2 regions of the Microbacterium sp. S1037 genome follow, and region 1 is predicted to be linked to the other one. Evidence: predicted binding sites of a transcription regulator. Region 1 holds the regulator's gene; the other holds the start of a gene.

What was found. The regulator HspR, encoded in region 1, represses chaperone genes until heat shock. The targets are predictions, from matches to a motif close to AAGTTGAGTCNNNNNGACTCAACTT.
Region 2: the regulator HspR is predicted to act here: its motif matches at 8,120-8,144, upstream of ACMW4R_RS16995 (Hsp20/alpha crystallin family protein).

The regions. Positions count from the first base shown of each region.
Region 1 is NZ_JBLWIG010000001.1:449,913-465,556, reverse strand. Features, by position in the region: gene dnaK (molecular chaperone DnaK) at 1-618, shown strand, start outside; gene ACMW4R_RS01985 (nucleotide exchange factor GrpE) at 628-1,254, shown strand; gene ACMW4R_RS01980 (DnaJ C-terminal domain-containing protein) at 1,266-2,255, shown strand; gene ACMW4R_RS01975 (heat shock protein transcriptional repressor HspR) at 2,333-2,770, shown strand; gene ACMW4R_RS01970 (hypothetical protein) at 2,793-3,386, opposite strand; gene ACMW4R_RS01965 (IclR family transcriptional regulator) at 3,448-4,113, shown strand; gene hutU (urocanate hydratase) at 4,110-5,765, shown strand; gene ACMW4R_RS01955 (allantoate amidohydrolase) at 5,762-6,964, shown strand; gene ACMW4R_RS01950 (formimidoylglutamate deiminase) at 6,961-8,277, shown strand; gene hutI (imidazolonepropionase) at 8,307-9,449, shown strand; gene ACMW4R_RS01940 (ABC transporter ATP-binding protein) at 9,711-11,438, shown strand; gene ACMW4R_RS01935 (ABC transporter ATP-binding protein) at 11,435-13,465, shown strand; gene ACMW4R_RS01930 (glycosyltransferase) at 13,658-14,902, shown strand; gene ACMW4R_RS01925 (glycosyltransferase) at 14,907-15,644, shown strand, end outside.
Region 2 is NZ_JBLWIG010000003.1:398,165-413,808, reverse strand. Features, by position in the region: gene ACMW4R_RS17040 (extracellular solute-binding protein) at 1-314, opposite strand, end outside; gene ACMW4R_RS17035 (CaiB/BaiF CoA transferase family protein) at 311-1,474, opposite strand; gene ACMW4R_RS17030 (zinc-dependent alcohol dehydrogenase) at 1,658-2,680, shown strand; gene ACMW4R_RS17025 (SDR family oxidoreductase) at 2,677-3,435, shown strand; gene ACMW4R_RS17020 (bifunctional 4-hydroxy-2-oxoglutarate aldolase/2-dehydro-3-deoxy-phosphogluconate aldolase) at 3,432-4,085, shown strand; gene ACMW4R_RS17015 (sugar kinase) at 4,082-5,023, shown strand; gene ACMW4R_RS17010 (fumarylacetoacetate hydrolase family protein) at 5,054-5,905, shown strand; gene ACMW4R_RS17005 (SDR family NAD(P)-dependent oxidoreductase) at 5,902-6,657, shown strand; gene ACMW4R_RS17000 (UbiA family prenyltransferase) at 6,858-7,685, opposite strand; gene ACMW4R_RS16995 (Hsp20/alpha crystallin family protein) at 8,174-8,629, shown strand; gene ACMW4R_RS16990 (sugar ABC transporter ATPase) at 8,738-9,100, opposite strand; gene ACMW4R_RS16985 (hypothetical protein) at 9,351-9,677, shown strand; gene ACMW4R_RS16980 (NAD(P)/FAD-dependent oxidoreductase) at 9,743-10,933, shown strand; gene ACMW4R_RS16975 (SRPBCC family protein) at 11,246-11,698, shown strand; gene ACMW4R_RS16970 (aldo/keto reductase) at 11,764-12,756, opposite strand; gene ACMW4R_RS16965 (hypothetical protein) at 12,955-13,458, shown strand; gene ACMW4R_RS16960 (hypothetical protein) at 13,461-13,694, shown strand; gene ACMW4R_RS16955 (2'-5' RNA ligase family protein) at 13,824-14,306, opposite strand; gene ACMW4R_RS16950 (hypothetical protein) at 14,407-14,838, shown strand; gene ACMW4R_RS16945 (GNAT family N-acetyltransferase) at 14,880-15,293, shown strand; gene ACMW4R_RS16940 (PepSY-associated TM helix domain-containing protein) at 15,244-15,644, opposite strand, start outside.

The DNA.
Region 1 (15,644 bases):
GGCGAGCGCGAGTTCACCCGCGACAACAAGCCGCTGGGCACCTTCGAGCTCACCGGTATCGCTCCGGCTCCCCGTGGCATCCCGCAGGTCGAGGTCACCTTCGACATCGACGCGAACGGCATCGTGCACGTGTCCGCGAAGGACAAGGGCACCGGCAAGGAGCAGTCGATGACCATCACGGGCGGCTCGTCGCTCCCGAAGGAAGACATCGAGCGCATGGTCCGCGAGGCCGAGGAGAACGCCGCGGAGGACAAGAAGCGCCGCGAGTCCGCCGAGACCCGCAACCAGGCCGAGACGCTCTCGTACTCGATCGAGAAGCTGATCAAGGAGAACGAGGACAAGCTCCCCGCCGAGGTCAAGACCGAGGTGCAGGGCGACGTCGACGCGCTCAAGACGGCTCTCGCCGGTGACGACGACGACGCGGTCAAGACCGCGTTCGACAAGCTGAACGCCAGCCAGGGCAAGCTCGGCGAGGCGATCTACGCCTCGTCGCAGGCTGCGGGCGAGCCCGCTGACCCCAACGTGGGCCAGCCCGGCAACGGCGAGACGCCGAACCCCGAGGAAGACGTCATCGACGCCGAGGTCGTCGACGACGAGAACCCCGACGAGAAGAAGTAAGCAGAGAACATGGCACACAAGGACGACGAACAGCCCACGGGCTCGGGCGCCGGTCCTGACGAGACGGGGCCGGAGGAGAACACCTCCGGCCCCGCGCCGTCGGGCGAGCAGTCCGAGACGCAGGACGCAGGCCAGACCCCGGATGCCGAGGGCCTGACCATCGACGACATCCTCGGCGCCGAGCAGACTCCCGAGGCAGCCGCAGAGGGCGCTTCCTCCGACAAGGAGGCGTCGCTGCTGATCGACCTCAAGCGTCTGCAGGCCGAGTACGCGAACTACCGTCGACGGACCGAGGAGCAGCGCGAGCGCGAGATCGAGCGCGCCAAGGGCGAGGCCGTGAAGGGCCTGCTGCCCGTCATGGACGACCTCGACCGCGCCGCCAAGCACGGCGACCTCGTCGAGGGCAGCCCGCTCGCCGCCATCGGCGAGAAGGTCCGCGCCGTGGCCGAGCGCCTCGGTGTGGTCTCGTACGGCGCCGTCGGCGAGGTGTTCGACCCGCAGCAGCACGAGGCGATCTTCCAGGCTCCGACCCCGGGTGCGACGGAGACGACGATCCTCGAGGTCGTCGAGGTCGGCTACCGCCTCGGCTCGGTCGAACTGCGACCGGCGAAGGTCGTCGTCGCCGTGCCGGCCTAAGAGGAGGACACATGGCGAGTCAGGACTGGTTCGACAAGGACTTCTACAAGGTCCTCGGTGTCGACAAGGGCGTGAGCGCGGCCGATCTGAAGAAGACCTACCGCAAGCTGGCGCGCCAGTACCACCCCGACTCGAACCCGGGCGACGCGAAAGCGGAGGCCAAGTTCAAGGAGATCAGCGAGGCCTACTCGGTGCTCAACGATCCCGAGCAGCGCGAGGAGTACGACCAGATCCGGGCCATGGGCTCGGGGGCGCGCTTCTCGGCTCCGGGGACGGGTGCCGGCGGCGGTTTCGATGACGTGTTCAGCCGTTTCGGTCAGCAGCGCGGGGGAACCACGGGCGGTCCCGCCGGCTTCGAGGACTTCTTCTCGATGTTCGACCAGGGCGGAGGGGGCTTCGGCTCCGGACGCTTCGGTCAGACGACGGGCGGATACCGCGGCTTCGGCGGCCCCCAGCGCGGGGCCGACGTCACGGCGCGCACGACGATCGACTTCGTCACCGCGGCCAAGGGCGAGACCATCACGCTGCAGGGCGAGGACAACAAGCCCTTCAAGGTGAAGATCCCGGCCGGCGTCTCGGACGGGCAGAAGATCCGCCTGCGTGGTCGTGGTCGTCCTTCCCCGGACGGCGGCGAGAGCGGCGACATCGTCGTGACCGTCGCGGTGCGTCCGCACCCGGTGTTCACCCGTGACGGCCTCAACCTGCGGCTGACGGTCCCCGTGACCTTCACCGAGGCGGCTCTCGGCGCGACCATCGAGGTGCCCACCCTCGGCGGCGACCCGGTGCGGCTGCGTGTCGCCCCGGGCACTCCGTCGGGGCGCGTGCTGCGCGTCAAGGGGCGTGGCATCCAGACCTCCAAGGGCACCGGCGACCTGCTCGCCGAAGTCCAGGTCGCGGTCCCCGCGCACCTCGACGACGCCGCCCGCGAGGCCCTCGAGCGTTTCCACGAGCTCGAACCGAAAGAGAATCCCCGCGCCGACCTGATGGCCAAGGCGCGATAACACCACCACGCCGGGGCTCGGCATCCGGGATCACGGATGCCGGGACCCGGCGAACGGCACGAGCGAGAGGAGAAGACGTGGCCGACCGAGAGATCGATGAGGATTCCCCCATCTTCGCCATCGCCGTCGCCGCCGAGCTGTCGAACATGCACCCGCAGACCCTGCGGCAGTACGACCGGCTCGGCCTTGTCGTCCCCGCGCGCACCCAGGGTGGGTCGCGCCGGTACTCGAGCCGGCACGTGCAGCAGCTGCGCGAGGTCGCGCGCCTGTCGAGCGAGGGCATGAGTCTCCCCGCGATCGCGCGCCTGTTGACACTCGAGCAGCAGGTGCACGACCTGTCGCGCCGCGTGAGCGAGCTCGAGCGTCAGCTCATCGCCGAGCGCGAGTCCCGCCCGGGCGCGCGCGTGTTCGCGGCGGGGGCGACCGGGTCGGTCGTGACCCTGCGCCACGGTGCGCGCGTGCGTCGCGCGACCGACATCGTGCTGTGGCGTCCGCGCGACGCGCACGGCGACTGACGCTCCCGCAGGCGCCGCCGGCTCACGCCGGATCGAGTCGCAGAACGGTCGGTGACTCGCCCAGTTTCAGGTCGTCGACGATGCGCACCGTCCGGGCGATGTCGTCCACAGCGCCGATGACCGTGCCGAAACGCTCGCGGTCGGAGCAGACCGCGGTGACCGTCACGAAGTGCGAGCCCGTGTCCCACGTGTAGGTCGCGAACGGCGGCGTCTTCGGGTCGCTCGGCAGGGGCATCGCGAGCTTCTCGCCGACGCCGAGGAAGGGGTTCCGGAACGACTCGGTGTCGTCGTACTCCATCGGCATCATCGCGCGCGCCGTGCGCAGCTGCGGCGTCGCCTCCTGCAGCTGCGCCATCACGACGAGCAGCTCGGGGTCGCTCTTCCACACCCACACGAGCACGCGTCCGGCCGCGCGCCGCATGAGCAGCGGAGCGGCCTGGCTGAGGATCCACGCGAAAGCTCCGCCCCCGGGCCGGGGCGTCGAGCCCGCGGCGGTGTTCGCCTGGTTCAGCAGCATGCCGATGGCGGCCTTGCGGTGGCGGCGGCCGCGGAATCCGAGGGAGCCCGTCACGGGCACCCAGCGGTCGGCGGGAGCGTCGGCCTGCAGTCGGGACATGGGTCCAGCCTAGAACCCTCCACGCTTGCCATTCGATGGAAAGTGCGTTTCACTAGACGACATGGCTGATGCCTCCACACGCACCGTCGACCGGGCGCTGACGCTGCTCGCGACCGTCTGCGACGACGGCCCCCTGACTCTCGCGGACGCCGCTCGGGCGGTCGGCCTCTCGGCGAGTACCGCGCTGCGCCTGCTCCGCACGCTCGAAGCGCAGGAGTTCGTCCGGCGCGTCGACGACGGTCGTTACGCGGCCGGTGTGCGCATGATCCAGCTCGGCGCGCGGGCGCTGTCGAACGACGCCCTCGTGTCGCTCGCCGAGCCCGCCCTCTCGCGGGTCGTCGCCGAGACAGGCGAGTCGAGTTACCTCGCGGTGCGCGGTCCCGGCGACACCGCGCTCTACATCGCGATCATCGAGGGCACGCACTCGATCCGCCACTCCAGCTGGGTCGGTCGCACCATTCCGCGCGAGGGTTCCGCGGCCGGGGCCGTGCTCGGCGGTGAGGTCGCGCGGGATGAATACGTCGTCGTCACCCAGGGTGTGGAAGACGACGTCACCGCCATTGCCGCCCCCATCGTCGTGGGAGGGCGGGTCGTGGCATCCCTGTCCGTCGTCGTCCCCAGCTATCGCACCACCGAAGCCAAGACCGCCGAGATCGGGCGCATCCTCGTCCGCGAGAGCGGCACGATCGGAGCGTCGTCAGACGTCGAAGGAGAGAGAACACCATGACCGGAAACCGCGAGATCCGCGCCCCGCGAGGGACGTCGCTGACGGCCAAGAGCTGGCAGACCGAGGCCCCGCTGCGGATGCTCATGAACAACCTCGACCCCGAGGTCGCCGAACGTCCCGAAGACCTCATCGTCTACGGCGGCACCGGGAAGGCCGCCCGCAACTGGGCGAGCTACGACGCGATCGTCGCCACCCTCGCCGACCTCGACGACGATGAGACGCTGCTGGTGCAGTCGGGCAAGCCCGTGGGGGTGTTCCGCACGAACGTGTGGGCACCGCGCGTCCTTCTGGCCAACTCGAACCTCGTCGGCGACTGGGCCACCTGGCCCGAGTTCCGCCGTCTCGAGGCCGAGGGGCTCATGATGTACGGCCAGATGACGGCCGGGTCGTGGATCTACATCGGCACGCAGGGCATCCTCCAGGGCACCTACGAGACCTTCGCGGCCGTTGCCCGCAAGCGCTTCGGAGGCACCCTCGCGGGAACCCTGACCGTCACCGGCGGCTGCGGTGGCATGGGCGGCGCCCAGCCTCTGTCGGTCACGCTCAACGGCGGTGTCGTGCTCATCGTCGACGTCGATGAGACGCGCCTTCGCCGTCGCCAGGGCAAGCGCTACCTCGACGAGGTCACCACCGACCTCGACGATGCTCTCGAGCGTGTGCTCGCCGCGAAGGCCGAGGGACGCGCCCTCTCGGTCGGTCTCGTGGGCAACAGCGCCGAGGTGCTGCCGGAACTGCTGCGCCGCGAGGTGCCGGTCGACATCGTGACCGACCAGACCTCCGCCCACGATCCCCTCGCCTACCTCCCCGCGGGCATCGCGTTCGAGGACTGGCGCACCGAGTCGGCCCGCGACCCCGAGGGCTTCACCGCCCGCTCGCGCGCTTCGATGGCCCGCCACGTCGAGGCGATGGTCGAGTTCCAGAAGCGCGGGGCCGAGGTGTTCGACTACGGCAACTCGATCCGCGACGAGGCGCGTCAGGGCGGCTACGCCGACGCGTTCGCCTTCCCCGGCTTCGTGCCGGCGTACATCCGGCCGCTGTTCTGCGAGGGTCTCGGCCCGTTCCGCTGGGTCGCGCTGTCGGGTGACCCGGCCGACATCGCCGTCACCGACCAGGCGATCCTCGAGCTCTTCCCCGAGAACGAGGGGCTGAAGCGCTGGATCACGGCGGCGCAGGAGCACGTCGAGTTCGAGGGGCTACCCGCCCGCATCTGCTGGCTCGGCTACGGCGACCGCGCCAAGGCCGCCGTCCGGTTCAACGAGCTCGTCGCCGAGGGCAAGATCTCGGCCCCGATCGTCATCGGTCGTGACCACCTCGACTCGGGATCGGTGGCCTCGCCCTACCGCGAGACCGAGGCGATGGCCGACGGATCGGATGCCATCGCCGACTGGCCCCTCCTGAACGCGCTCATCAACACCGCCTCCGGCGCCACCTGGGTGTCGTTGCACCACGGCGGTGGCGTCGGCATCGGTCGTTCCATCCACGCGGGCCAGGTCTCGGTCGCCGACGGCACCCCGCTCGCCGCCGAGAAGCTCCAGCGCCTGCTGACGAACGACCCCGGCATGGGTGTGATCCGCCACGTCGACGCAGGCTACGACCGCGCGATCGAGGTCGCCCGCGAGCGCGGGGTGCGCGTCCCGATGCTCGACTCATGACCCCCGTCACAACCCTCCTCGACGCCATCTCGGGCATCGGCCGCGAGCCCCGCAGCGGCGGCTACGCCCGCCCGGTCTTCTCCACCGCGGAGCGTGACCTCCGCGCGTGGTTCGTCGCCGAGGCCGAGGCCCGTGGACTCGACGTCGAGGTCGACCGCAACGGCATCCTGTGGGCCTGGTGGGGGATGCCGGGACCCGGCGCCGTCGTCACGGGGAGCCACCTCGACTCGGTGCCCGGTGGCGGGGCGTTCGACGGCCCGCTCGGGATCGCGGCGGCGCTCGCCGCGGTCGACGTGCTGCGCTCGCGCGGGGTGACGCCGGCGAAGCCGCTCGCGATCGCGGTCTTCCCCGAGGAGGAGGGCTCGCGGTTCGGCGTCGCGTGCCTCGGTTCGCGCCTGCTGACGGGGGCGTTGTCTCCGGATGCCGCGCGCCGCCTCACCGACCGTGACGGCGACACGCTCGCCGACGTCTTCGCGGCCGGGGGCATCGACCCGGCGGGGATCGGCCCCGACCCCGAGACGCTCGCGCGCATCGGCGTCTTCGTCGAACTCCACGTCGAACAGGGCCGTGGCCTCATCGACCTCGACCGTCCTTTCGCGGTCGCGGAGTCGATCCTCGGCCACGGACGGTTCAAGGTGTCGGTGCGCGGCGAGGGCAACCACGCCGGGACGACCCTCATGGCCGACCGCCGCGATCCGCTCGTCGCCGCCGCCGGAATGGTCGGGCGCATCGCCGAGTTGGCCGGGGCCGTCGACGACGCGCGCGCCACCGTCGGCCGGTTCGAGCCGGTCCCCGGCGGCACGAACGTCATCGCGTCGTCCGTCGACTTCTGGATCGACGCTCGGCATCCCGACGATGCCGTCACCCGTCGTCTCGTCGCCGACATCGACCGCATGTGCGTCGAGCTCGCGGCCGCGCGCGGGTGCGAGGCGGTGCTCGTCGAGGAATCGTGGAGTCCCACGGTCGGCTTCGATCCGTCGCTCGCGCGCCGCCTCGGCTCGGCGCTCGGCGATGCCCCGCACCTGCGTACGGGCGCCGGTCACGACGCGGGGATCCTCTCAAGCGCCGTTCCCACCGGGATGCTGTTCGTCCGCAATCCCTCGGGGATCTCGCATTCGCCCGAAGAGCACGTCGTCGACGCGGACGCCGACGCGTCCGCCACGGCGCTCGCCGACGTCCTCCAGGACCTGTTGTCGTGACGACCTTCTGGGCCCTGCGGGCGTGGATCGGCGATGCCGTGGCATCGGGCGTGCGCATCACGGCATCCGAGGGTCTCATCGACTCCGTCGCGACCGGGACAATTCCGGATGCCGACGACCACCGCCTCGACGGACTCGTGCTGCCGGGCGCAGTCAACGCGCACTCGCACGCCTTCCACCGGCTGCTGCGCGGGCGCACGCACGGCGACGGCGGCAGCTTCTGGACGTGGCGTGAGCTGATGTACCGCGAAGCGGGCCGCCTCGACCCCGAGTCGTACGAACGCATCGCGACCGCGGTCTACGCCGAGATGGTCGCCGCCGGCTGGACCTCGGTCGCCGAGTTCCACTACGTGCACCACGCGCCGGACGCCTCGCCGTACGCGCCTGCTCACGCGATGGAGCGCGCGCTTGCGCGCGCGGCCCGGGCCAGTGGCATCCGTCTCACCCTTCTCGACACGTGTTACCTCTCCCGCGGCTTCGGGGAACCTCTCGAACCCGCACAGCGGCGCTTCGGGGATCCGGATGCCGCCGCCTGGCTCGCACGGCTGTCGGCGCTGCGCGCGTCGTTCGCCGACGAGTTCCCCGAGGTCGTTGTCGGTGCGGCCGCGCACTCGGTGCGTGCTGTCCCGGTCGACGCTCTCGAGCGGATCGGCGCCGAGCTCGATCCGGCGATCCCGCTGCACGTGCACCTGTCGGAGCAGCCGGCCGAGAACGAGGCGTGCCTCGAGGCGACCGGTCTCACCCCCACGGCCCTCCTGGCCCGCAGCGGCCTGCTCTCGCCGCGGCTCTCGGCCGTGCACGCCACGCACCTCACCGACGACGACATCGCGGCGCTCGGCGCCGCTCGCGCGACGATCGTGATGTGCCCGACCACCGAGGCCGACCTCGGCGACGGCGTCGGTCCCGCCCGCCGCCTGGCCGACGCGGGGGCGCGCCTCGCGCTCGGAACCGATCAGCACGCCGTCGTCGACCCGCTGCTCGAAGCCCGCGCGCTCGAGCACGGAGAGCGGCTCGCCTCGGGTCGGCGTGGACGATTCGCTCCCACCGAGCTCGTCGCCGCGCTCACCCGCGGGGGCGCGCCCGCGGTCGGTCGTGGCGTGGGCGCGATCGCGGTCGGACAGCCGTGCGATCTCCTCGTGGTCGACGAGAACAGCGCCCGAACCGCCGGGAGCGACCCCGGGCAGCTCGTGCTGAGCGCGACCGCGCACGACGTGACGCGTGTGATCATCGGGGGACGCGAGCGTGCCGCAGACGGCGTGCACACCGACCTCGGCCCGGTCGGCGACCTGCTGCGAAAGGCGATGACATCGTGAGCACCCTCATCACCCGCATCGGTGAGCTGATGACCGTCGACGACGAGGACCGCGTGCTCCGTGACGCCGCCGTGGTCATCGACGGCGACCGGATCGCGTGGATCGGCTCCGCCTCCGACGCCCCAGCGGCAGACGAGAGGGTGGATGCCGACGGCCGAGCGCTCCTGCCCGGCTGGGTCGACTCGCACACCCACCTCGTCTTCGACGGCGACCGCACGGCGGAGTTCGAGGCCCGCATGGCGGGGCAGAGCTACGCCGCGGGAGGCATCGCCGTGACCCGGGATGCCACCCGCGAGGCGTCGGACGACCGCCTCGCCGGGCTCCTCGCGGGGCGCGTCCGCGCGGCGCGCGCGCAGGGGACCACGTGGATCGAGACGAAGACCGGCTACGGGCTCGACATCGCGAGCGAGGAGCGCAGCGCGCGGATTGCCGCGGCCGGCGTCGACGACGTGACCTTCCTCGGCGCTCATCTGGTGCCCGCCGGGCGCGACGCCGACGACTACGTGCGCGAGGTGTGCGGTCCGATGCTCGACGCCGTGCGTCCGTACGTGTCGTGGGCCGACGTGTTCTGCGAGCGCGGGGCGTTCACCCCCGAGCAGTCGCGCGAGGTGCTGACCGCCGCGCGGGCGGCGGGACTCGGGCTGCGCGTGCACGGCAATCAGCTCGGCCACGGCGACGGGATCCTGCTCGCGGTCGAGCTGGGGGCGGCGAGCGTCGACCACTGCAATTTCGTCTCGGATGCCGACCTCGATGCGCTCGCGGGAGGGTCGACCGTCGCGACGGTGCTCCCGGCTTGCGACCTGTCGACGCGCGCTCCTCTCGCTCCGGCCCGGCGACTGCTCGACGCCGGGGTCGAGGTCGCGATCGCGTCGAACGGCAATCCGGGTACGTCGTACACGACCTCGATGCCGTTCTGCGTCGCGACCGCCGTGCTGCAGATGGGGCTGAGCGTCGCCGAGGCGGTGCGAGCGGCCACGCGCGGCGGGGCGATCTCGCTCGGTCGTGCCTCCGGTGACGGCGCCGTGGGATCGATCGCCGTGGGGAATCGCGCCGACCTTCACCTGCTCGACGCACCGTCCGCGACGCACCTCGCCTACCGACCCGGGATGCCGCTGACCGCGGGTGTGTGGAAGGACGGGCGCCGGGTGGCGGCGCCGCTCGTCGCGCGCTGAGATCTCGCGCGCCGGCGGCGTGGTGCTGGGGTCTGGCGTCTGGCGCAGGCCCGTTGGCGCGATGGCGCGCCGGTGCCGTGGCCCTGCTCCCTGGCATCCATGTCCCGAAATGTGCAGATTTGGGCCCCTCGCGTTGCACAAATGGGGACATGCCTTCGCGGGCGACCGGTTTCGCTGACGGGGGAGTGCCGATGTCGGAGGTCCGTGCCAGGCTGAGATGGCGGTCATGGCGACCGTGATCCAGTGATTCCGGAGGGCTCCGTGCTCGCCAAACTCCTCATCCGTTACCTCAGGCCGTACCGCTGGCTGCTGCTCGCGCTGCTGATCTTCCAGTTCGCCGCGGCCATGGCATCCCTGTACCTGCCGCGTCTGAATGCCGACATCATCGATCAGGGCGTGGCTCGCGGCGACACGAACTTCATCTGGTCGCGCGGAATGATCATGCTCGTCATCTCCCTCGGGCAGATCACGGCGTCGATCATCGCGACCTACTTCGCCGCCCGCGCCGCGATGGCGGCCGGTCGCGACATCCGCCGAGACGTGTTCGAGAAGGTCAGCGGGTTCAGCGAGCGCGAGCTGTCGCAGTTCGGTGCCGGCTCCCTGATCACGCGCAACACCAACGACGTGCAGCAGGTGCAGATGCTGGCGATGATGGGGGCGACCATGCTCGTCAGCGCCCCGCTGCTCGCCCTCGGCGGCATCTTCATGGCGCTGCAGCAAGATGTGGGCCTGAGCTGGCTGATCGCCGTGGCGGTTCCCGCTCTCCTGGTCGCCGCGGGACTCATCATCGCCCGCATGGTGCCGCTGTTCCGCAGCTACCAGTCCAAGCTCGACGCCGTGAACCGCATCATGCGTGAGCAATTAACGGGCGTCCGTGTCGTGCGCGCCTTCGTGCGCGAACGCATCGAAGAAGAGCGCTTCCGCGCGGCCAACACCGACATCATGGTCGTCGGTCGCAAGGTCGGCTCTCTTTTCGTGCTGCTGTTCCCCCTCGCGATGCTCGTGCTCAACGTCACCGTCGTCGGGGTCATCTGGTTCGGCGGCATACAGGTCGACAGCGGAGCGGTCGAGATCGGCACACTGTTCGCCTTCATGCAGTACGTCGCCCAGATCCTCATGGGGGTGCTGATGGCCAGCTTCATGACCGTCATGATCCCGCGCGCCGCCGTTTCGGCCGAGCGCATCGGCGAGGTGCTCGACAGCCACTCCACCCTCGAGCGCCCGGCGAACCCGATCACCGCGTTCCCCGAGCCGGGCGCGATCGAGTTCGACGACGTCGCCTTCGCGTACCCGGGGGCCGAGTCCCCTGTCGTGTCCGGCGTGAGCTTCGCCGCCCGCCCGGGCGAGACGGTCGCGATCGTCGGATCCACCGGTGCGGGCAAGACCACGCTCGTGTCGCTGATCCCGCGTCTGTTCGACGTGACCGCCGGCGCCGTGCGCGTCGGCGGCGTCGACGTGCGCGAGGCCGACCTCGACGGACTGTGGAAGGGGATCGGCCTCGTCCCGCAGCGCCCGTTCCTGTTCAGCGGCACGGTCGCCTCCAACCTCCGCTTCGGGCGCGAGGAGGCCACCGACGACGAGCTCTGGCGTGCGCTCGAGATCGCCCAGGGGCGCGACTTCGTCGAGGCGATGGACGGCGGGCTCGAGGCGCGTATCGCCCAGGGCGGGACGAACGTCTCCGGCGGGCAGCGTCAGCGTCTGGCCATCGCCCGCGCGATCGTGCACCGCCCGTCGGTGCTGGTCTTCGACGACTCCTTCTCGGCGCTCGACCTCAGTACCGATGCACGGCTGAGACAGGCCCTCTGGGACGAGTTGCCCGAGGTGACCAAGATCGTGGTCGCCCAGCGCGTGTCCACCATCACGGGTGCCGACCGCATCGTGGTGCTCGAAGACGGTCGCATGGTCGGTCTCGGCACGCACGAGGAGCTGCTCGAGACGAGCGCGACCTACCGCGAGATCGTCGAGTCGCAGCTGGGGGTGGAAGCATGAGCACCCCCGACGCCCTGACCGAAGAAGAGCGCGCCGAGCTCGAACTCGCCGAGCAGGCACGCCTGAACTCGGGCGACTGGGACAGCGTGGCCCCCGGCAAAGCCGCGAACTTCGGCCCGAGCTTCCGCCGCCTGATCGGGCTCCTGCGCCCGCACGCCGTCGCCTTCGCCTTCGTGTCGGTGCTCGGTGCGATCGGTGTGGTCCTCGCCGTTCTCGCCCCGCGCGTCCTGGGTGACGCGACGAACATCATCTTCGAGGGTGTGGTCTCGAAGGGCCTGGCGACCCAGTTCCCCGCCGGCACCTCGCAGGCCGATGCCGTCGAGGCTCTCCGCGCGAGCGGTCAGAACGACTTCGCGAACATCGTCGGCGCGATGAACACGTTCCAGGTCGGCGCGGGAGTCGACTTCGACGCCCTCCGCCTGGTGATCGTCGCGGTGCTCGCGATCTACGTCGGGTCGTCGCTGCTGTCGTGGATCCAGGGCTACGTCATCAACGTGATCATGGTGCGGACGATGTGGCGCCTCCGCGAAGACGTCGAGGCCAAGGTCAACCGCCTGCCGCTGTCGTACTTCGACAAGGTGCAACGCGGAGAACTCATCTCCCGCGTGACCAACGACATCGACAACATCACGCAGACGATGCAGCAGTCGCTCTCGAGCGCGCTGACGTCGGTGCTGACCGTCGTGGGCGTGCTCATCATGATGTTCACGATCTCGTGGCAGCTCGCGCTCGTCGCCCTCGTCTCGCTGCCGCTCATGGCGATCATCTTCGGCGTGATCGGGCCGAAGTCGCAGAAGGCCTTCGGTACGCAGTGGAAGAAGGTCGGGCGCCTCAACGCCCGCGTCGAGGAGTCCTTCTCCGGCCACGCGCTCGTCAAGGTCTACGGTCGCGAGAAAGACGCGCGCGAGAAGTTCGAGGTCGAGAACGAAGAGCTCTACCAGGCGAGCTTCAAGGCCCAGTTCCTCTCGGGCATGATCATGCCCGGCATGATGTTCGTCGGGAACCTCACCTATGTCGGTATCGCGGTGCTCGGTGGGCTCATGGTCGCCGGCGGGCAGATCCGCCTCGGAGACGTGCAGGCCTTCATCCAGTACTCGCAGCAGTTCACGCAGCCGCTGTCGCAGCTGGGCGGCATGGCGGCCGTCGTGCAGTCGGGCACCGCCTCGGCCGAACGCGTCTTCGCGCTGCTCGACGCCGACGAGCAGGAGCCCGACGCCGCCGACGCCCCCGAACCGGTCGACGGACGCGGCGTCATCGAGTTCGAGAACGTCGCCTTCGCCTACACCCCCGAGCGCCCTCTCATCAGCGACCTGTCGTTCCGCGTCGAGCCCGGTCAGACGGTCGCGATTGTGGGGCCCACAGGCGCGGGCAAGACCACGCTGGTCAACCTCATCATGCGGTTCTACGAGCTCGACGGCGGGCGGATACTGCTCGATGGTCAGAACATCGCCGATCTCCGCCGCGACGACGTCCGTTCGCGCACGGGGATGGTGCTGCAAGACCCGTGGCTGTTCGCCGGGACGATCCGCGACAACATCCGCTACGGCCGCGAGAGCGCGACCGACGAAGAGATCGTCGAGGCCGCCGTCGCGACGCGCGTCGATCAGTTCGTGCACTCTCTCCCCGAGGGATACGACACAGTCCTCGACGAGGACGCGGCGAACGTCTCCGCCGGCGAGAAGCAGCTCATCACGATCGCCCGGGCCTTCGTCGCGCGTCCCTCGGTGCTGATCCTCGACGAGGCGACCTCGTCGGTCGACACCCGAACCGAGCTGTTGCTGCAGCAGGCGATGGCAGCGCTTCGCGAGGGGCGCACCTCGTTCGTGATCGCGCACCGGCTCTCGACGATCCGCGACGCCGACCTCATCCTCGTCATGGAGCACGGCGACATCGTCGAGCAGGGAACCCACGACGAGCTGATCGCCCAGCACGGCGCGTACTGGCGCCTGTACCAGTCCCAGTTCCAGAACGCGTCCTCGGGCCTCGACGCGGCCGAGGCGGAGGTCGTGCGCGGCGTGGAGTCCTGAGGAGCGCGCCGCGCGGACGGAACACCTGCCGCCCGCGCGGCGCCGTCCCGTCAGGGGCGCTCCGCGACCGCTCGACGAAGCTGTCACACGCGCGACCACGTTCGGGGGCGCAAAACCCCCTCCGGTACAGTGGAGCCGCCCCGCGAACCCGCCCGCGTGCCCTTACCGCCGCACAGATAGGCCTCACCACCCGTGACCACTCCTGCGACGCCCTCCGACCCGACGCCCGACGGCAGTCCCACCGACACGCCCGCCGACGCACCGGCCGACCGTCCCCTCACCGTCCTCATCGGAGCCGACACCTTCCTTCCCCACGTGAACGGTGCCGCCCGATTCGCCGAGCGCCTCGCCGCGGGGCTCGTCGCCCGCGGTCACGACGTTCACGTGGCGGCTCCGAGCGTGGGCCACAGCCACGCCGGCACCTTCACCGAGGTGATCGAGGGCGAGCCCATGACGATGCACCGCCTGCCGGCGTACCGCTTCCTCCCGCATGACTGGCTCACCTTCGTGCTGCCGTGGCGGGCGAAGCACTACGCGCGCAAGGTGCTCGACCAGGTGAAGCCCGACGTCGTCCACATCCAGTCGCACATCGTGATCGGCCGCGGTCTCACGAGAGAGGCGCGCAAGCGCGGCATCCCGGTCGTCGCCACCAACCACGTGATGGCAGAGAACATCCTCGACTTCACGACGCTCCCCGACTCCCTCGACCGCATCTTCGTCAAGCTCGCCTGGGCCGATGCCGCCCGCACGTTCGCGATGACCCGCGCGGTGACGACCCCGACGCGTCGCGCGGCGGACTTCCTCGAGTCGACGATCGGCATCCAGGGTGTCATCCCGATCTCGTGCGGCATCGACCGGTCGAACTACACGCCCGATCTCGAGCCGCGCGACGCGAACCGCATCCTGTTCGTCGGCCGCCTCACGACCGAGAAGGGGATCGACGTCGTCCTGCGCGCGCTCAAGCTGCTCGACCCCGCCCTCGACGTCACCTTCGACATCGTCGGAGGGGGCGACCAGCGCCGCAACCTCGAGCAGCTCGCCGAGCAGCTCGGCCTCTCGGCGCGCGTGACGTTCCACGGTCACACCTCCGAAGAAGAGCTGCGCGCGCTCTACACCCGGGCGAGTGTCTTCGCTATCGCCTCGATCGCCGAACTGCAGTCGATCGCGACGATGGAGGCCATGGCATCCGGACTCCCGGTGGTCGCTGCCGACGCCGTCGCCCTCCCGCACCTCGTGCACGACGGCGAGAACGGCTACCTCTTCGAGCCCGGCAACGCCGAAGAGCTGGCGGCGCGCCTGACCGACGTCCTCACCGCTGATCCCGACGAGCGACGACGCATGCAGCAGGCCTCGCTCGACGGCGTCATCGTGCACGACATCGGTCGAACGCTCGACACCTTCGAGGCGCTGTACCGCGGACGGCCGATCCCGGAGTGACCGCGTGCACGTGGTGATGTTCGCCGACCAGCATCTCGAGTCCCTCGGCGGTGCTCAGGTGTCGATGCGGCTGCAGAAGCGCTTCCTCGAGCGCGCGGGGCACGTCGTGACGGTCGTCGCGCCACGGATGCACCGGCCCGCCCCCGACGACGCGGCGTACATCGACCTCCCCTCGATCCCGATCACGCCCGACCGCGAGTACGCGCTCACCTGGCCTGGCGCGCGCACGGATCGGTTCGTGGATGCCGAGCTCGGCGCGCGACTTCCCGTCGACGTCGTGCACGTGCAGGCGGATTTCTGGGGTGCGCTCATCGGGCACCGTTACGCCGCCCGCCACGGCCTCCCGGTCGTGCACACGATGCACAATCGCGTCGACGTCGGCATCCAAGCGACCGCGCCCTTTCCGGCGCTCGTCCTGCGTGTGCTGAACGCGTGGGCGCGGCGGGCGCTGCGCGGCGCGGCGGCGACGCGAGGCAACGCGGCGACCCCGCCGTCCCCGGGCGCGAATCCGCGGGATGCCGCGCGTTCCGCGCGCGTGGCGCCGGCTGCGCCCGCGGCGCCCGACGCACGCGCGGGGCACGCCACGCAGGGCGCCGGCCCGGCTGACGGATGGGCCTACCTCCGCCGCTTCGCGCGACTCTCGCGCGCGATCACCGCGCCCTCCGGCCACTTCGCGCGGCGTCTCCAGGAGCACGGTGTCGTGCCCGCCGAGGCCGGCGCCGGCGTGGACGTCATCTGGAAC
Region 2 (15,644 bases), on a different contig from region 1:
TGCGCATACGACGCGTGCGACGAGCCGACCGATTGTGCGGCGAGCAGCGCGAGCTCGTCGTCGTGACCGCTGCCGTCGAGGCGGGCGAAGAGGCCCTCCTCGGCCGCGAAGGGGATGTGCGGGTGATCGATCACGAGAAGGTCGTAGTCGCGCACGAGCTCTTCGAGCGGCTGGTCGGCGAAGGACTGCAGCGAGCGCTGATCCCATCGCACCTCGACGTCGGGAGCGACCTCACGGTACGCCCGAGCCGACGCCGCGACGCTGCCGTACCCGCGCTCGTGCTCCCACGTGATGCCGCGCAGCTCGACGCTCATGCGCGGGCCCCGTCTTCCGCCCGGACGTCGCTCGACAGGAACTCCGCGCGGATGCGCGCGCCGTCCTCCCCGAGCAGGGGCGCGGCCTTCTCGCTGCGCAGCACCTGCCCGTCGATCCGGAGCGGGCTCCGGGTGGTGGCGATCCTCGTCCCGCGCCGCTCGACCTCCTGCGTCATGTCGATCGCGGCGAACCCGTCCGAGGCCAGCAGCTCGTCGAGCGTCAGCACCGGCGCACACCAGACGTCCGCGGCATCCAGGATGCCGAGCCAGTGCGCCGTGGAACCCGTGGCGAAGCGCGCCGCGAGGAGCGCCTCGATCTCTTCCTGGCGGTCCCAGGCGTCGCGCGGATCCGTCAGGACCGCGAGCTCGGGAAGGTCGAGGAGGCGACCGAGTTCGGGGATCGGGTTCATCGCGAGGGCGAGGTACCCGTCGAGGGTGGGGTACGTGCCGTAGGGGGCGGCGAGGAAGGCGTGCGCCGAGTGCTCGCCGTGGCGCCGCACCTGGATGGTGTCGTCGTTGAGCTTCGTGCTGAGGAGCTCGAACTGCAGGTCGAGGACGGCTTCCAGCAGGCTCGACTGCACGAGTCCCCCCTGCCCCGTGCGGAAGCGGCGGACCAGCAGCGCGGTCACTCCCTGAGCGATGTGGCAGCTGAGGAGGTGGTCGGCGATCGAGAGGCCGAGCGGCACGGGGCCGTCCTCCCGGGAGCCGCTCAGCCACGGCAGCCCCGAGATCGCCTGGGCGAGCAGGTCTTGACCGGGACGGTCGCGCCACGGACCCTCGTCGCCGTAGCCGCTCGCGCTGGCGTAGACGATCGAGGGGTTGATCTCTTTCACCGAGGCGTAGTCGAGACCGATGCGCTCCATCACCCCCGGGCGGAAGTTCTGGATCATGACATCGGCGCGCGCGACGAGCCGACGGACGTCTTCGAGGTCGTCGGGGTTCTTGAGGTCGGCGGCGACCGACTCCTTGTTGCGGTTCATCGCGTGGAACGACACCGTGTCGCCGTCGATCGAGCGACCGGCGAACGCGAGGGTCCGTCCGATGTCGCCGACGCCGGGGCGCTCGATCTTCACGACCCGCGCGCCGAGATCCGCGAGGCGGAGCGCCGCGACCGGACCGGCGAGGAACTGACTGAAGTCGAGGACGAGAAGACCGTCCAAGGGTCTGATGATCTGCTGTGTCATGAGGATCGCGCGCCTTCGCGTCGAGGAGAAAACGTCGTGAGACGTCGTGGTCAATCGTTTGTTCACCGTAGCGCTGCGGGGTTTCGGGTGCAACCGAGACATATGACGATTTGTGAGGCATGATTGATCGGAGAATTCATCTGATCTTTAGGAGAGTCAATGCTGACAGCGGCCTACGTGGGCGATCACACGATCGACATCCGGGAGGCGGATGCCACGCCTCCCGCTCCCGGCCAGATCCAGGTGCGGGTGGCCTACACGGGCCTCTGCGGGACCGACCTGCACATCCTCCACGGCTCGATGGACGCGCGAGTCGCCACCCCGCTCGTCTTCGGCCACGAGATGAGCGGCACGATCGCCGCGGTCGGCGAGGGCGTGGACGGCTGGAGCGCCGGAGACGGTGTCACGGTGATGCCGCTGGCCTGGGACGGCACCTGCCCCGCATGCCGCGCCGGCAACGAGCACATCTGCCAGAACCTCGACTTCATCGGGATCGACTCCCCCGGCTCGCTCCAGGGCCTGTGGAACGTCCCGGCCGAGACGCTCGTGCGTCTTCCCGAGGGGATCGCCCTCGACCATGCCGCTCTCGTCGAGCCGGTCGCCGTCGCCGTCCATGACGTGCGCCGCTCCGAGCTTGCCCCGGGCGACAAGGCCGTCGTCATCGGCGGCGGTCCCATCGGCGTCCTCATCGCGTGCGTCGCCCGTCACACCGGGGCCGAGGTGCTCGTGATCGAGCTCGACGAGAAGCGCCGCGCGCAGATCGAGGAGCTCGGCTTCGCGACGCTGGACCCCCGCGAACGCGACCAGGTCGCCGTGGTCGAGGAATGGACCGACGGGGCCGGAGCCGACGTCGTCTTCGAGGTCTCGGGGGCCGCCGCCGCCGTGCGCGGGGCCACGGGGCTGGCGAAGGTGCGCGGCACCATCGTCGTCGTGGCGATCCACCCCACCCCGCGCGAGGTCGACCTGCAGCGGATGTTCTGGCGCGAACTGCGCCTCCTCGGCGCTCGGGTGTACCAGCGCCCCGACTTCGAGACCGCCGTCGAGCTCGTCGCGGGCGGCGTCATCCCCACCGATCTGCTCATCACGCGCATCGTGCCCCTCAGCGCCACCGCCGAGGCCTTCGCCGACCTCGAGGCCGGCCGCGCGATGAAGATCCTCGTCGACGTGGGAGGCCAGGCATGAACGGGCTCTTCTCGCTCGAGGGCACCACGGCCGTCGTCACGGGCGCGCGCCGAGGGATCGGCTTCGCCATGGCGCTCGGTCTCGCCGAGGCGGGCGCCGACATCATCGGGGTCAGCGCCTCGCAGTCGACGTCGGGCAGCGAGATCGAACGCGCGGTGACGGCCACCGGTCGCTCGTTCACCGGCATCGCGTGCGACTTCAGCGATCCGTCGGCGGTCGACGCGCTGGGGGCGGACCTCTCCGGACGCCACATCGACATCCTCGTCAACAACGCCGGCACCATCGAGCGCGCCCCGGCGGCGGAGCACCCGCTGGACGCGTGGGATCGCGTGCTGCAGATCAACCTCAGCAGCCAGTTCCGTCTCACTCAGACCGTCGCCGGCCAGATGCTCGAACGCGGGCGGGGCAAGATCATCTTCACCGCCTCGCTGCTGAGCTTCCAGGGTGGCATCAACGTCCCCGGTTACACGGCGGCCAAGTCGGGCATCGCGGGGCTCACCAAGGCCCTCGCGAACGAGTGGGCGTCGAAGGGCGTCAACGTCAACGCGATCGCGCCCGGCTACATCGCGACCGACAACACCGAAGCCCTGCGCGCCGACAGCGTGCGCTCGACCGCCATCCTCGACCGCATCCCGGCGGGCCGGTGGGGCGAGGCATCCGATCTCGCCGGGGCGACGGTGTTCCTCGCCTCACGGGCGTCCGACTACGTGTCGGGCATCACCCTGCCGGTCGACGGGGGGTGGCTCGGGCGATGAGCGACTCGTCGTCCTCGCTCACCGAACGCCTCAGCTCCGTGGGTATCGTCCCCGTCGTGGTGCTCGACGACGCCGATCGTGCGCGCGACCTGGCCCTCGCCCTGCGCGACGGGGGCGTCGGCTGCGCGGAGTTCACCCTGCGCACGCCCGCCGGTCTCGCGGCGATCTCGGCGACCGCCGGCATCGACGGGTTCCTCGCCGGCGCGGGGACGGTGCTGACCATCGAGCAGGCGGATGCCGCGATCGACGCGGGCGCGACGTTCGCCGTCACGCCCGGATACGACCCCGCCGTCGCCGACCGGCTCCGCGCGGGCGGCGTGACGGTCGTTCCGGGCGTCGCGACCCCGACCGAGGTCCAGCGGGCGCTGTCCGACGGCTTCTCCGACGTGAAGGTCTTCCCGGCCGGACACCTCGGCGGAGGGAGCTACCTCGACGCGCTGCACGGACCGTTCCCCGACGTGCGGTTCATCCCCAGCGGAGGCGTCGATCCGGGCAGCCTCGGCGACTACCTCCGCCGTTCGTGGGTGCTCGCGGCGAGCGGCAGTTGGATGGTGCCCCGCGACGCGATCGCCCGCGGCGACTTCGAGACGATCGCCGCCGCGGCCGCCGAGTGCGCGCGCATCCGCGACGCGGCACGGTCCGCCCGATGAGCCGCGTCGTCACGCTCGGCGAGAGCATGGGGCTCGTCCTCGGTGCCGGTGTGGGCGGCTGGGAGCACACGTCCCAGGCGCACATCGCGACGGGAGGGGCCGAAGGAAACACCGCGATCGGACTGGCCCGCCTCGGCGTCCCCGTCACGTGGCTCGGTCGCGTCGGCGACGACGCTCTGGGTCGTCGCGTGGTGGGCGACCTCCGCTCCGAGGGCGTCGAGGTGCGCGCCCTCCTCGACGCCGGCGCCCCGACCGGCCTCATGCTCAAGTCGACACCGCGCGCGGGCGCCACGACCGTCGACTACTACCGCCGAGGCAGCGCCGGCAGTCGACTCGAGCCCGCCGACCTCGAGGACCTTCCCCTCGAGACCGGTGACATCCTCCACGTGACCGGCGTCACCCTCGCTCTGTCGGACTCGGCGCGCGAGACGGTGATCGCCGCGGTCGACCGCGCTCGCGGCACAGGCGCGCTCGTGTCGTTCGCGGTCAACCACCGCAGCAGGCTCTGGGACCCTGCCGAGGCCGTCGAAGCGTACGCGCACGTCATCGGGCTCGCCGACATCGTCTTCGCCAGCGACGACGAGGCGCGGATGCTGCACCCCCACACCGCGCCCGAAGAGCTCGCCCGGGCGCTGGCCGCGGCGGGCCCCGCCGACGCGGTCGTCACCCTGGGCGGCGACGGAGCGGTCGCGGTCATCGACGGCGAGCTGCACCGCATCGCCGCGGTCCCCATCACCCCGGTCGACACGGTCGGCGCGGGAGACGCGTTCGCCGCCGGGTACCTGTCCGAGCGATTCGCCGGGAGTGACCCCGCGGGGCGCCTGCGCACCGCTGCCCTGGCCGGCGCCTACGCCTGCCTGCACCCCGGCGACTGGCAGGGCGGCATCCGTCGATCCGAGCTCGAGGGCGCGGCATCCGCCGATCCCGTCACCCGCTGACCCCTGAACCACCCACCCCAAGGAGAATCCATGTCCTTCGCTCGACTCGGCGATCCCGGCGCCGAGATCCCCGTCCTGCGCCACGACGGCTCGGTCTACGACCTGCGTCCGCTCACGGCCGACATCACGGGCGCCTTCCTCGCCGACGACGGCCTCGCCCGCGCTCGCGCCGCCGCCGAGAACGGCGAGCTGCCGATCCTTCCGGATGCCGCATCCCTCCGCGTGGGAGCGCCCATCGCGCTCCCCGGCAAGATCGTCTGCGTCGGCCTGAACTACCACGATCACGCGGCCGAGACGGGAGCCGCCGTCCCCGCGGAGCCCGTCGTGTTCATGAAGGATCCCTCGACGATCGTCGGTCCCTTCGACGACGTGCTCATCCCCCGCGGGTCCACGAAGACCGACTGGGAGGTCGAGCTCGGGGTCGTGATCGGCACGACCGCGCGCTACCTCGCCTCCCCCGACGAGGCGCTCGCCCACGTGGCGGGATACGTCGTCTCACACGACGTCTCCGAGCGCGAGTTCCAGCTCGAGCGCGGCGGCCAGTGGGACAAGGGCAAGAGCTGCGAGACCTTCAACCCGCTCGGCCCCGACCTCGTGCCGGCATCCGACGTCGGCGATCCGCAGGCTCTCGGTCTGCGTCTCTCGGTGAACGGCGTCGAGCGGCAGAACGGCTCGACTTCCGCGCAGATCTTCACCGTCGCGTACGTCGTCTGGTACCTGTCGCAGTTCATGGTGCTGCGCCCGGGCGACCTGGTGAACACGGGAACCCCCGCGGGCGTCGCCCTGGGTCTCCCCGACACTCCCTACCTCCGGGCCGGCGACGTGGTGGAGCTCGAGATCGACGGTCTCGGCCGCGCGCGTCAGACGATGGTGCAGGCATGAGCGCCGGCGAGTTCGACGGTCTTTCCGTCGTGGTGACCGGCGGGGCTTCGGGCATCGGTCTGGCGACCGCGCAGGCGTTCGCCGCGCGGGGGGCGCGGGTGGCCGTGCTCGACCTGGTCACCGACCATCTCGACGAGGGTCTGACCGGATTCGGTGCGGACGTGACCGACCGGGACTCCGTGGATGCCGCCCTGGCCGCCGTCGCGGACCGGTTCGGCGGCGTCGACGTGCTGGTGAACAGCGCGGGCGTGAGCTGCGTAGGAACCGTCGAGGAGGCCACCGAGGCCGACTGGGACCGCGTGCTGAACATCAACGTGCGCGGCACCGCCCGCGCGTGCGCCGCCGCGCTGCCCTACCTCAAGCGCTCGGAGCGTGCGTCGATCGTCAACGTGTGCTCGATCGGGGCGCTCAACGGCCTCCCCCAGCGCGCCGTCTACAACGCTTCGAAGGGCGCGATCCTCTCGCTCACCTACGCGATGGCGACCGACCATGTGCGCGAGGGCGTGCGGGTGAACTGCGTGAGCCCCGGCACGGTGTCGACGCCCTTCGTCGAGCGAATGCTGCAGAACTTCCCCGACCCGGTCGCCGAGCGTGCCGCGCTCGACGCTCGGCAGGCGACGGGCCGCATGGTCACGCCCGACGAGGTGGCGGGCGCGATCCTCTACCTCGCGAGTCCGCTGTCGGGGTCGACCACGGGGACGGCCCTCGAGGTCGACGGCGGCGTGACGCACCTGCGGGTGCGCCCGCAGTAAATCACGGTCCGGGGCGGGGCGCCGAGGCGGCTGAGTCCGCCGGCGCCTCGCCCCGCCCGCCGAAACACAGGTGGGTGATCCATCACCGCGACACAGGTGGCTGAGCCCGTCGAAGCCACCGGAGCCCGCCCCCACCGCCGCAACGCAGGTGGCTGAGCCTGTGGAAGCCACCGGGCCGTCGCCGAACGGCCCGAGCGCCGTCACGCCACGACGAGCTGCGCGGCGAGCAGCAACGCCGCCAGCATCGTCAGCTGGAACACCGCCCGCCCCGGCGACCTCACGAACACCACGACCACCGCGGCGACCGCGACCGTCGCGACGGCGACGAAGAAGACCAGGCCGAGGGCCGTGGCATCCGTCCCCAGGAACACCGCGATTGCGCCGGCGAGGATCCCGCACGCGGCCAGTACCACCGAGGCGCGCGCCCCGAGCCGGTGCGGGAGTCCCCTTACGCCGGTTCGGCGGTCGTCGTCGAGGTCACGGACGACGTTGGTGAGGTGGACGGCCGCTCCGAGCGCCGCCCCGGCGACGGACGCCCAGGGCGCCGCGAGCGCCGGCGGGACAGCCGACAGCGTCGCGAACGAGGGGAAGAGCCCGAAGCTCAGCACGAAGGGCGCGATCGAGAACGGCGTCGACTTCAGCCCGGCGTTGTAGCCCCACGCCGACGCGAGCGCGATCGCGTGCGCCGCGACGAGACCCGGGCCCAGCGGCACCGAGAGCCCCACGGCGAGGATCGCGGATGCCACGGCCACCGCGAGCGCGCGCTCCGGGGTGACCGCTCCCCCGGCGATGGGCTTGTCGGTGCGGCCGACGGCGGCGTCACGCGCCCCGTCGATCGCATCGTTGGAGAGGCCCACCGAGACCTGACCCGCGAACACGGCCACCACGAGCAGCGCGAGGCGCGCGGGCTCGACGCCCGCGGCGATCCCGAGCGCGAGGGAGAGGACGGTGACCACGAGCGTGGGACCGGGATGGGTCGCGCCCCAGAGGGCCCGCACGAGGTGCGGCTTCGCCGCGGCATCCGTCACCCGACGACGCTATCGCGCGGGGAGGGCGGACGGGGCGGCTCGGGAGTCCGGGCGCGGCGTGCCGTCGTGCGGAGTTTCCGCCCGGCGCGGCGTGCCGTCATGCGGAGTCGGGGCGCGGCGCGCCGGTGCCGGGGCCCTGATCCCCGGCGCGTCGCCGACGGACTCCGCGCGACGGTACGAGTTCTGCCGCTTCATCTGCCGCACAACCTCCCGAGCCGCCGTACCGTCGAGCGGAGTTCACGTCCGACACGCCGATCCCTGAGGCCGACGCACAGGCGTGTCTCCCCTCAACTCCGCGCGACGGTACGCCGTGGGGAGCAGACGGAAAAGGGAAGGGACTCGGATGCCGTGGCATCCGGGTTTCATCCCGAAAAGCGTGACGACCACGCGTGCGAACCCTTGGCACTCTCGCCACGCGAGTGCTAATCTGAGGTCAGTTGAGCGAACTCGACTCAACTTCAACGGACAGATCGAAAAGGAGTATCGACATGGCCACTTACGACCCCTTCCGCGACCTCGACCGCCTCGCGTCGACCCTTCTCGACGCTCGCCGCGGCGGCGGACCGCGACGGATGCCGATGGACCTCTACCGCGATGGCGACCACTACGTCCTCGCCGCCGACCTCCCGGGCGTCGACCCGGGATCGGTCGACATCGACGTCGACGGTCAGCTGCTGACGATCCGCGCCGAACGCACGCTCTCCTCGGGCGAGGGCGTGAAGTGGATCACGCGCGAACGCGAGACGGCCTCGTTCGTGCGGCAGCTCAACCTGGGCCAGGGCATCGACACCGACAACATCAGCGCCTCGTACCGTAACGGCGTGCTGAGCGTGACGATCCCGGTGAGCGAGAAGGCGAAGCCGCGCCGCATCGCCGTCTCGACCGACGACCACGACGGCGTCATCGAAGCGCACGAGAGCACCCCGCAGCTCATCGAGCAGTGAGATTCACACGCAGAGAGGGCCGGTCCTTCGGGGGCCGGCCCTCTCGGCGTGCGCACCGTTCTGTGCGCACGGTTCTGTGCGCACGGTCGAATCCCACGCGAGTGGGGCTCAGAGGTCCTCGGGGGCGAGGTCGCCCTGACCCTCCTCGCCGAGCTCAACGATGCCGGGGTCTTCGCCCTGCGAGTCGGTCCCGGTCGACTCCGGGTGGATGTCTTCGAGCGGGATGTCGCTGTCGTCCGCGGGGATCTCGGCCGGATCGGCACCCGTCGCCGTCGCGGGGTTGATGTCGTCGGGGTCGACACCGGCATTGACGGCCGTCGTGGCATCCCACTCGGCCTGCGCGGGGTCGAGCGCGGGGTCGGGCTCGATGGAGGTGTCACCGTCGCGCAGCGGCTGAGCCCCGGAGAGCCCGCCGTCGGGGTCGGTGACGGGAACGTCGGGGGTGGACGGGTCGATCGAGGCGTCGCTCATGAGAGGTCCTTTCGTTGGCAACCCCTTCATCCCATCGCGGGTCTCGCGCCGCGGGGCGCCCCTTGACAGCCCTTCCGCGGCCGAACCCGACTACTGGGAAAACTACGCAGGACGCGTCACGCCCCGGCAGCAAAGTGCGGGGACTCGTACGCAAAGCCGCCGTCCTTCGGCGCGCGCCGGGCCGCGTGGCTCTCGCGAGCGACTTCGATGGCACGGACACAGCAGCGGGATCGTCCGCGGAGAGGGAGACGTGGGCAAGTTCATCTACGAGGGCGGCGTTCGCAACGAGTTCGAGGATCGCCTCCTGGCGCACCTCCAGGTCGTGATCGGCAACAAGCTGCGGCGGGGCGAGCCGTTCTACTTCGTGTGGAAGGACGACATCAGCACGGGCGGCGGACGGACCGCGGTGTGGCTTCATCCCCGGGCGAACCTCGTGTTCAAGTTCAACGGCGGGCGTCCACCGGCGGTGAACCGCGCGTGGCTCGAAGCGCTCATGTCGACGGCGAACTCCCCCACCGGCCTGTACGTCGTGCCGGAACCCGCGGACGACAGCCTCCCCGCCGCGACCTTCGCGTAGGCGCGTCACCCACCGCGGCTGTCAAGGCGCTGGCGCGGGTCCACGACATGACGTTGCGTGAGGGCATGACGAATCCCCGCATTGTCGTGGTCGGCGGCGGCAACGCCGGACTGTCGGTCGCCGGGCGCCTGCACCGCGCCGGTCTGGCCGACATCACGGTCATCGAACCGCGGACGCTCCACGTCTTCGCCCCCCTCCAGTCGCACATCGCCGGCGGGGCTGCCCGCGCCTCGGAAGCCGCGCGGCCACAGGCGGACGTCATCCCTCCGGGGGTGCGGTGGCTGCGCGACGAGGTGTTCACGGTGGATGCCGAGACCCGGCGCGTCCATCTCGTCTCGGGCGGGCGCGTCGATTACGACCAGCTCGTCGTCTGCGCCGGAATGCGCATGGCGTGGGAGCAGGTCCCCGGACTGCCCGAGGCGATGGCCGCGGACTCCGGCGTCTCGAACTACGACTACGCGCTCGCGGCGAAGGCCTCCGCGGCCTTGCGCGATCTCCGGTCGGGAACCGTCGTGTTCACGCAACCGCCCGAACCCGCCTCGTGCGGCGCGGCCGCGCAGAAGCCGATGTACCTCGCGTGCGACTGGTGGCGCGCGATCGGCGTGCGCGACGACATCCGCGTCGTCTTCGTCTGCCCCGACCCGGTGCCCTTCGGCATCCCGGCCGTCGATCGCGAGCTGCAGCGCAAACTCGACGAGTACGGAATCGAGGTGCGTTACAGTCGCGACCTTCGATCCGTGGATGTCGAGACCCGCACGCTCACGATCGGTCGCGGCGGCGCGGAGGAGACGCTGGAGTACGACGTGCTGCACGCCGTGCCTCCCCAGCGGGCGCCCGAGTGGATCGCGGGCAGTGGGCTCGCGGCATCCGATGATCCGCACGGGTTCGTCGACGTCGATCCCGAGACGCTTCAGCACGTGCGGCACCCGGAGATCTGGGCCGTCGGCGACGCGGCGGCGGTCGCCACCCGGCGCTCGGGCGGCGCGATCCGTCAGCAGGCCAAGGCGCTCGTGAAGAACCTGCGCGCCGTTCTGGGGGGACGCGCGCCCACGCAGAAGTACAACGGGTACAGCGTGGTGCCGTTCACGGTGTCGCGCGGCACGGTCGTCTTCGCGGAGTTCGACCGGTGGGGCCGGCTGCAGCCGACGATCCCGTTCTGGCGCTCGCTGTACCGGGAGCGGTATCTCTCATGGATCGCCGACCGCCGCGTCCTGCCCTGGGTGTACTGGCACCTGATCCTGCGGGGGCGTGCCTGACACGGGGGCTCCCGGGGGTGCGACCCGGCGCCCGGGGCGTTCGCACGCGCGACCGCGCAGCGCCGACCCGGCGCCCGGTGGCGCCCGCCCGCGCATAAACACGATCCGCGACCATAAACGCGCTCTCCTCGCGTTTCTGCGCGCGAATCGCGTTTATGGCCGCATCCCCACGCCATCGCCGCCGCGCCCAACGCCGTCGCCACGGCACCCGCGCGTATAGGTCATCCGTGCCGATCCCTCAACCCCGGGGGCACGTCGGCCACGACGGCCGAAGACTGGAACAGCCCCGGAAACCACACGAAAGAGGACACCATGGCACAGGTCATCGAAACCATCGACGTCAACGTTCCCGTCCGCGTCGCGTACAACCAGTGGACGCAGTTCGAGGAGTTCCCGCACTTCATGAGCTTCGTGGAGTCCATCACGCAGAAGAGCGACACCCTCACGCACTGGAAGGTGAAGATCGCCGGGGCCGAGCGCGAGTTCGACGCCGAGATCACCGAGCAGCACCCCGACGAGCGGGTCGCGTGGAACAGCATCGGCGGTGACGAGAACCACGCCGGCGTCGTGACTTTCCACCGCCTGTCGGACGACGAGACGCGGGTCACGGTCCAGATCGACTGGGCACCCACCGGCGTCCTCGAGAAGCTCGGCGCGGTCTTCGGCGCCGACGATCACTCGGTCAAGAAGGACCTCGCGAACTTCAAGGAGTACATCGAGTCGCGCGGCGCCGAGTCCGGCGCCTGGCGCGGCGACGTCAGCTGACGTCTCCTCCCCACGACGAAGCCGGGTCCGCTCCATGAGCGGACCCGGCTTTCCTCATGCGCGGGTCACCACTGCGGGTGGATCTCGGCCTGCAGTCGGCGGTCGTACACGTCGCGGACGAGAGCGTCGAACGCGTCGAGGTCGAAGCCGCCCTCGAGCAGCTCAGCGGCCTGGGCGTTCGCCGTGGCCTGAGACACCGAGCGTGCGCCGGGGATCACCGAAGTGACGCCTTCGCGCGACGCGATCCACGCGAGCGTCGCCGCGGGCAGCGTCACCCCCTCGGGGAGGGATGCCTTGAGCTCGTCGGCCGCGGCAACGCCCTCGTCGAACGGGACGCCCGAGAACGTCTCGCCCTTGTCGAATGCCTCGCCGTTGCGGTTGTACGAGCGGTGGTCGTTCTCGGCGAACGTCGTGGACCGCGAATACTTGCCCGAGAGCAACCCGCTCGCGAGCGGCACGCGCGCGAACACGGCGACGTTCTTCTCGGCCGCGAGCGGCAGCACCTCGTCGAGGGGCTTGAGACGGAACGGGTTGAAGATGATCTGCAGGTTGGTGAGGTTCGGCCGTGTCAGGGCCGACAATGCCTGGTCCATCGTCTCGACCGAGGCGCCGTACGCAGCGATCACCCCTTCGGACACGAGCTGGTCGAGGGCATCCCACGTGGCATCGTCGTCGATCACCGCGGACGGCGGGCAGTGCAGCTGCACGAGGTCGAGGGTCTCGGTGTCGAGCAGGCGCCGCGAACGGTCGAGCCAGCCGCGGAAGTTCTCCATCACGTAGTTCTCGGGCACCTGGTCTTCGCGGCGGCCCATCTTGGTGGCGACGGTGATGCCCGTGGCATCCGCGCTCTTCAGGAAATCCCCGATGATCTGCTCGGACCGGCCGTCACCGTAGACGTCGGCCGTGTCGAAGAGCGTGACGCCGGCCTCGGCGGAGGCTGCCAGCACGGCCCGCGCGTCGTCTTCACTGACATCTCCCCAGTCGGCACCGAGTTGCCAGGTTCCGAGACCGATCGCCGAGACCTCGCGGCCGGTACGGGAGAGGGGGCGCTGCTGCATGGGGTGTCCTTTCGACGCTGTTCTCGAGCCTAGCCAGCGCTTCCGACATCGGGGCGGTCGGATGCCGGGGCCCGACGGGTCTGCCGCCGCGGGTACCTCGACGCCTCCCGCGCACCTCGGTCGGCCGGTTCGAGGATGACCGCGACGATCCCGCCCGTCGCGGCGACAGGGGGAAACAGCGTCCCTCAGAATGTGAGCGTGAGCACTCCTCCCTCCGCGCGCGCCACACCGCTGCGCTACGTCATCGCGACGCCTGAAGCCATCTACGGCACCATCCTCGTCTCAGGCGTGCTGGCCGGTACGCAGCCGGGGGTTTCGCTGACCGATGTCTTCTTCTCCGGCATTCTCGCCTCCACCGCGATCTGGACGGCCCACGTGGTGGCCGTGACCATCGCCACGCACGGCGTCCGCGGCAATACCTTCTCAGGGGTGCGCGCGTCGATCTCGCTGGCGCTGACCCACTCGAGCGGCATCCTGATCGGTCCGATCGTGCCGATCGCGCTGCTCGCCCTGGGTGTCGTCGGCGTGCTGCCCGAGACGGCGTCGTTCGCGAGTGCCTCGGTGTCGGGACTCGTGATCCTGGCAGTGCTGGGGTGGCTGGCGCTCGCCGAACGCGGGGCGAGGTGGTACGTGCGCCTGTTCGGCGCTCTGCTGACGGCACTCGCCGGCCTCGTCGCGGCGATTCTGAAGGGACTGATCTGACCATGGCGCACGCCCCCGTCGCCCGTCTCGGTCGACTGCTCGGAACCCTGTACCTCGTCGGGTCGCTCGGGCTGCTGCTCAGCGCATTCGGCTACGCGGTCTTCGACCCCGCGCCCTCGCCGGAAGCGCCACGCCACGCCCTGGCATCCATCGCCCTGGTGCTGTCGTGGGCGGTGCTCGTCGCGGCGGCGCTGCTCACGATCGTGCGGGGTCGCCGCGCGGTCGACACCGACTGAGCCGCCGCCTCGGAGCGCCCCCCGCCCGGTGTATCAGCGGCTGGGAGATCTCCCGGGACGGGAGGGTGGTCGGCGACGTCGGCGGCCCGCCACCCGTGCGAACCACGCTGCAGGAGGCTCCTCGCCTCGTCACCCGAGGGAGACAGCTCCCACGAGTTCTGCCTCGGCACCCTGGATCCGCGCGATCCCGACACGTGTCGACCGCATGATCTCCCCGTCGACCGCACGGACGGCGGGTCCCAACGTGAGATGAGGTCGGAAGCCACCCCGCCAGTAGGCGGGCTCGTCCGCGGCGAAGCCCGCGAGATGCTCGAGACGGTCTGTCAGGAGCCCGTGCAGATGGTTCGCGCGCGGCGACTCCACCAGCCGCACGGCGATGTCGTGCTGCGAACCGAACATGGCCACGTCACCGACCCGGAACGTCAAGGGCTCATCCGCTAACGGCACTTCGCGGAGGATCTCGACGAGCTCAGCGGTCGATGCCTCCGCGAGGAAGTTCGAGGCGAGCGTCACGTGCGCCGGCCATGCGCTTCGCGCGACACGGTCGCCCACCTCCAGAGGAGCCAACAGGGCGACGACGCAGTACCGCTGGGAAGGGGAAGTGGCCGTCATCCGAAGATCCTGCCATGCCGCCGTGACGGCGGCGTCAACCCCGCCGCCGATGTCGGACCCCGCGCCTAACGTGGCCACACGCCCCACGGAAGGAACGTCCATGCACACTCCCACCCCCGAGAATCTCCCCGGCGCCGATCACGGCGACACCGTCGCCGACTCCGACGGTCTCGCCGCCGACGTCCCCGCGGGCGGCGCGGGAGCCGACAGCGGCGCTGTCGCCGCGACCGAGATCGACACCGACGACGATGCGCGCGTGCAGAACGTGTCGAGCCAGAACGACCTGCCCGGGGTCGGAACGCGCGCGGCCGACGGCGGCATGGAGCGCGGCACCGATGATGCCCGGGGCGGCAGCGACTCGACCTCGCGCCACCACGAGGACACGTCAGCGGGAGAGCCCGTGGACGACACGGCGCCGGAGCCGCACGTCGACGGCGACGACCCGATCGCCAAGTATCAGCCCGGCGTGGGTCGCGACTCCGCCGCCTCGAGCCGCATCGCCCAGAACCTCCCCGACCCCGACGACGCCTGAGCCGCGCCAGCCCCGCATCCGACGCGTGCCAGGCTGGTCCGATGGACGACCTCCGCCTCGAACCCCTCGCCCCGACGCTCGACGACTATCTCGAGCTGCGCCGCGCCTCCGGGCTGACTCCGAAGCGCCCCGAGCAGGGCGCACCGGCCCTGGCGAACAGCTGGGCGTGGCGACGGATCGTGGATGCCGACGGCCGGTCGGTCGCGATGGGCCGGGTCGTCGGTGACGGCGGGTGGTACTTCCTCGTCGCCGACATGGCGACGCTCCCCGCCTACCAGCGGCGCGGACTCGGACGCCGCATCCTCGAGGGCCTTCTCGCGGAGATCCGTGAGAAGGCCCCCGAGGGTGCTTATGTGACACTCCTCGCCGACCCGCCGGGCCAGGCGCTCTACCGCAGCCTCGGCTTCACCGAGCCGACGACCGGCTCCGTGACGATGCACCAGGTCCTGAGCTGAGCCCAGCGCCCGTCACCCGTCGGACCGCCGCGCGTCGCCCCCACCACCCGAGCAGCACGTCGAGCACGACGAACGCCGCGAGCGGGTAACCGACCATCGGCAGGACCGATCCGATGAGCACCGCCACGGCGAGCACGATCGCGACGCCCCACCACGGAGCACCACGAAGGGCTCCCCGGGCGGGGGCGGCCGCGAGTCCCCGCGTCGGGCGCCGCTTCCACCACATCGCGTAGCCGAGCACCACGAGAGCGGCGATCCCGACCGCCAGAGCGAACAGAGCGATCTGATTCGGCAGACCGAACATCGAGCCCATGTGCAGGTCGATGCCCCAGCGCGAAAGCTTCGCGAGGA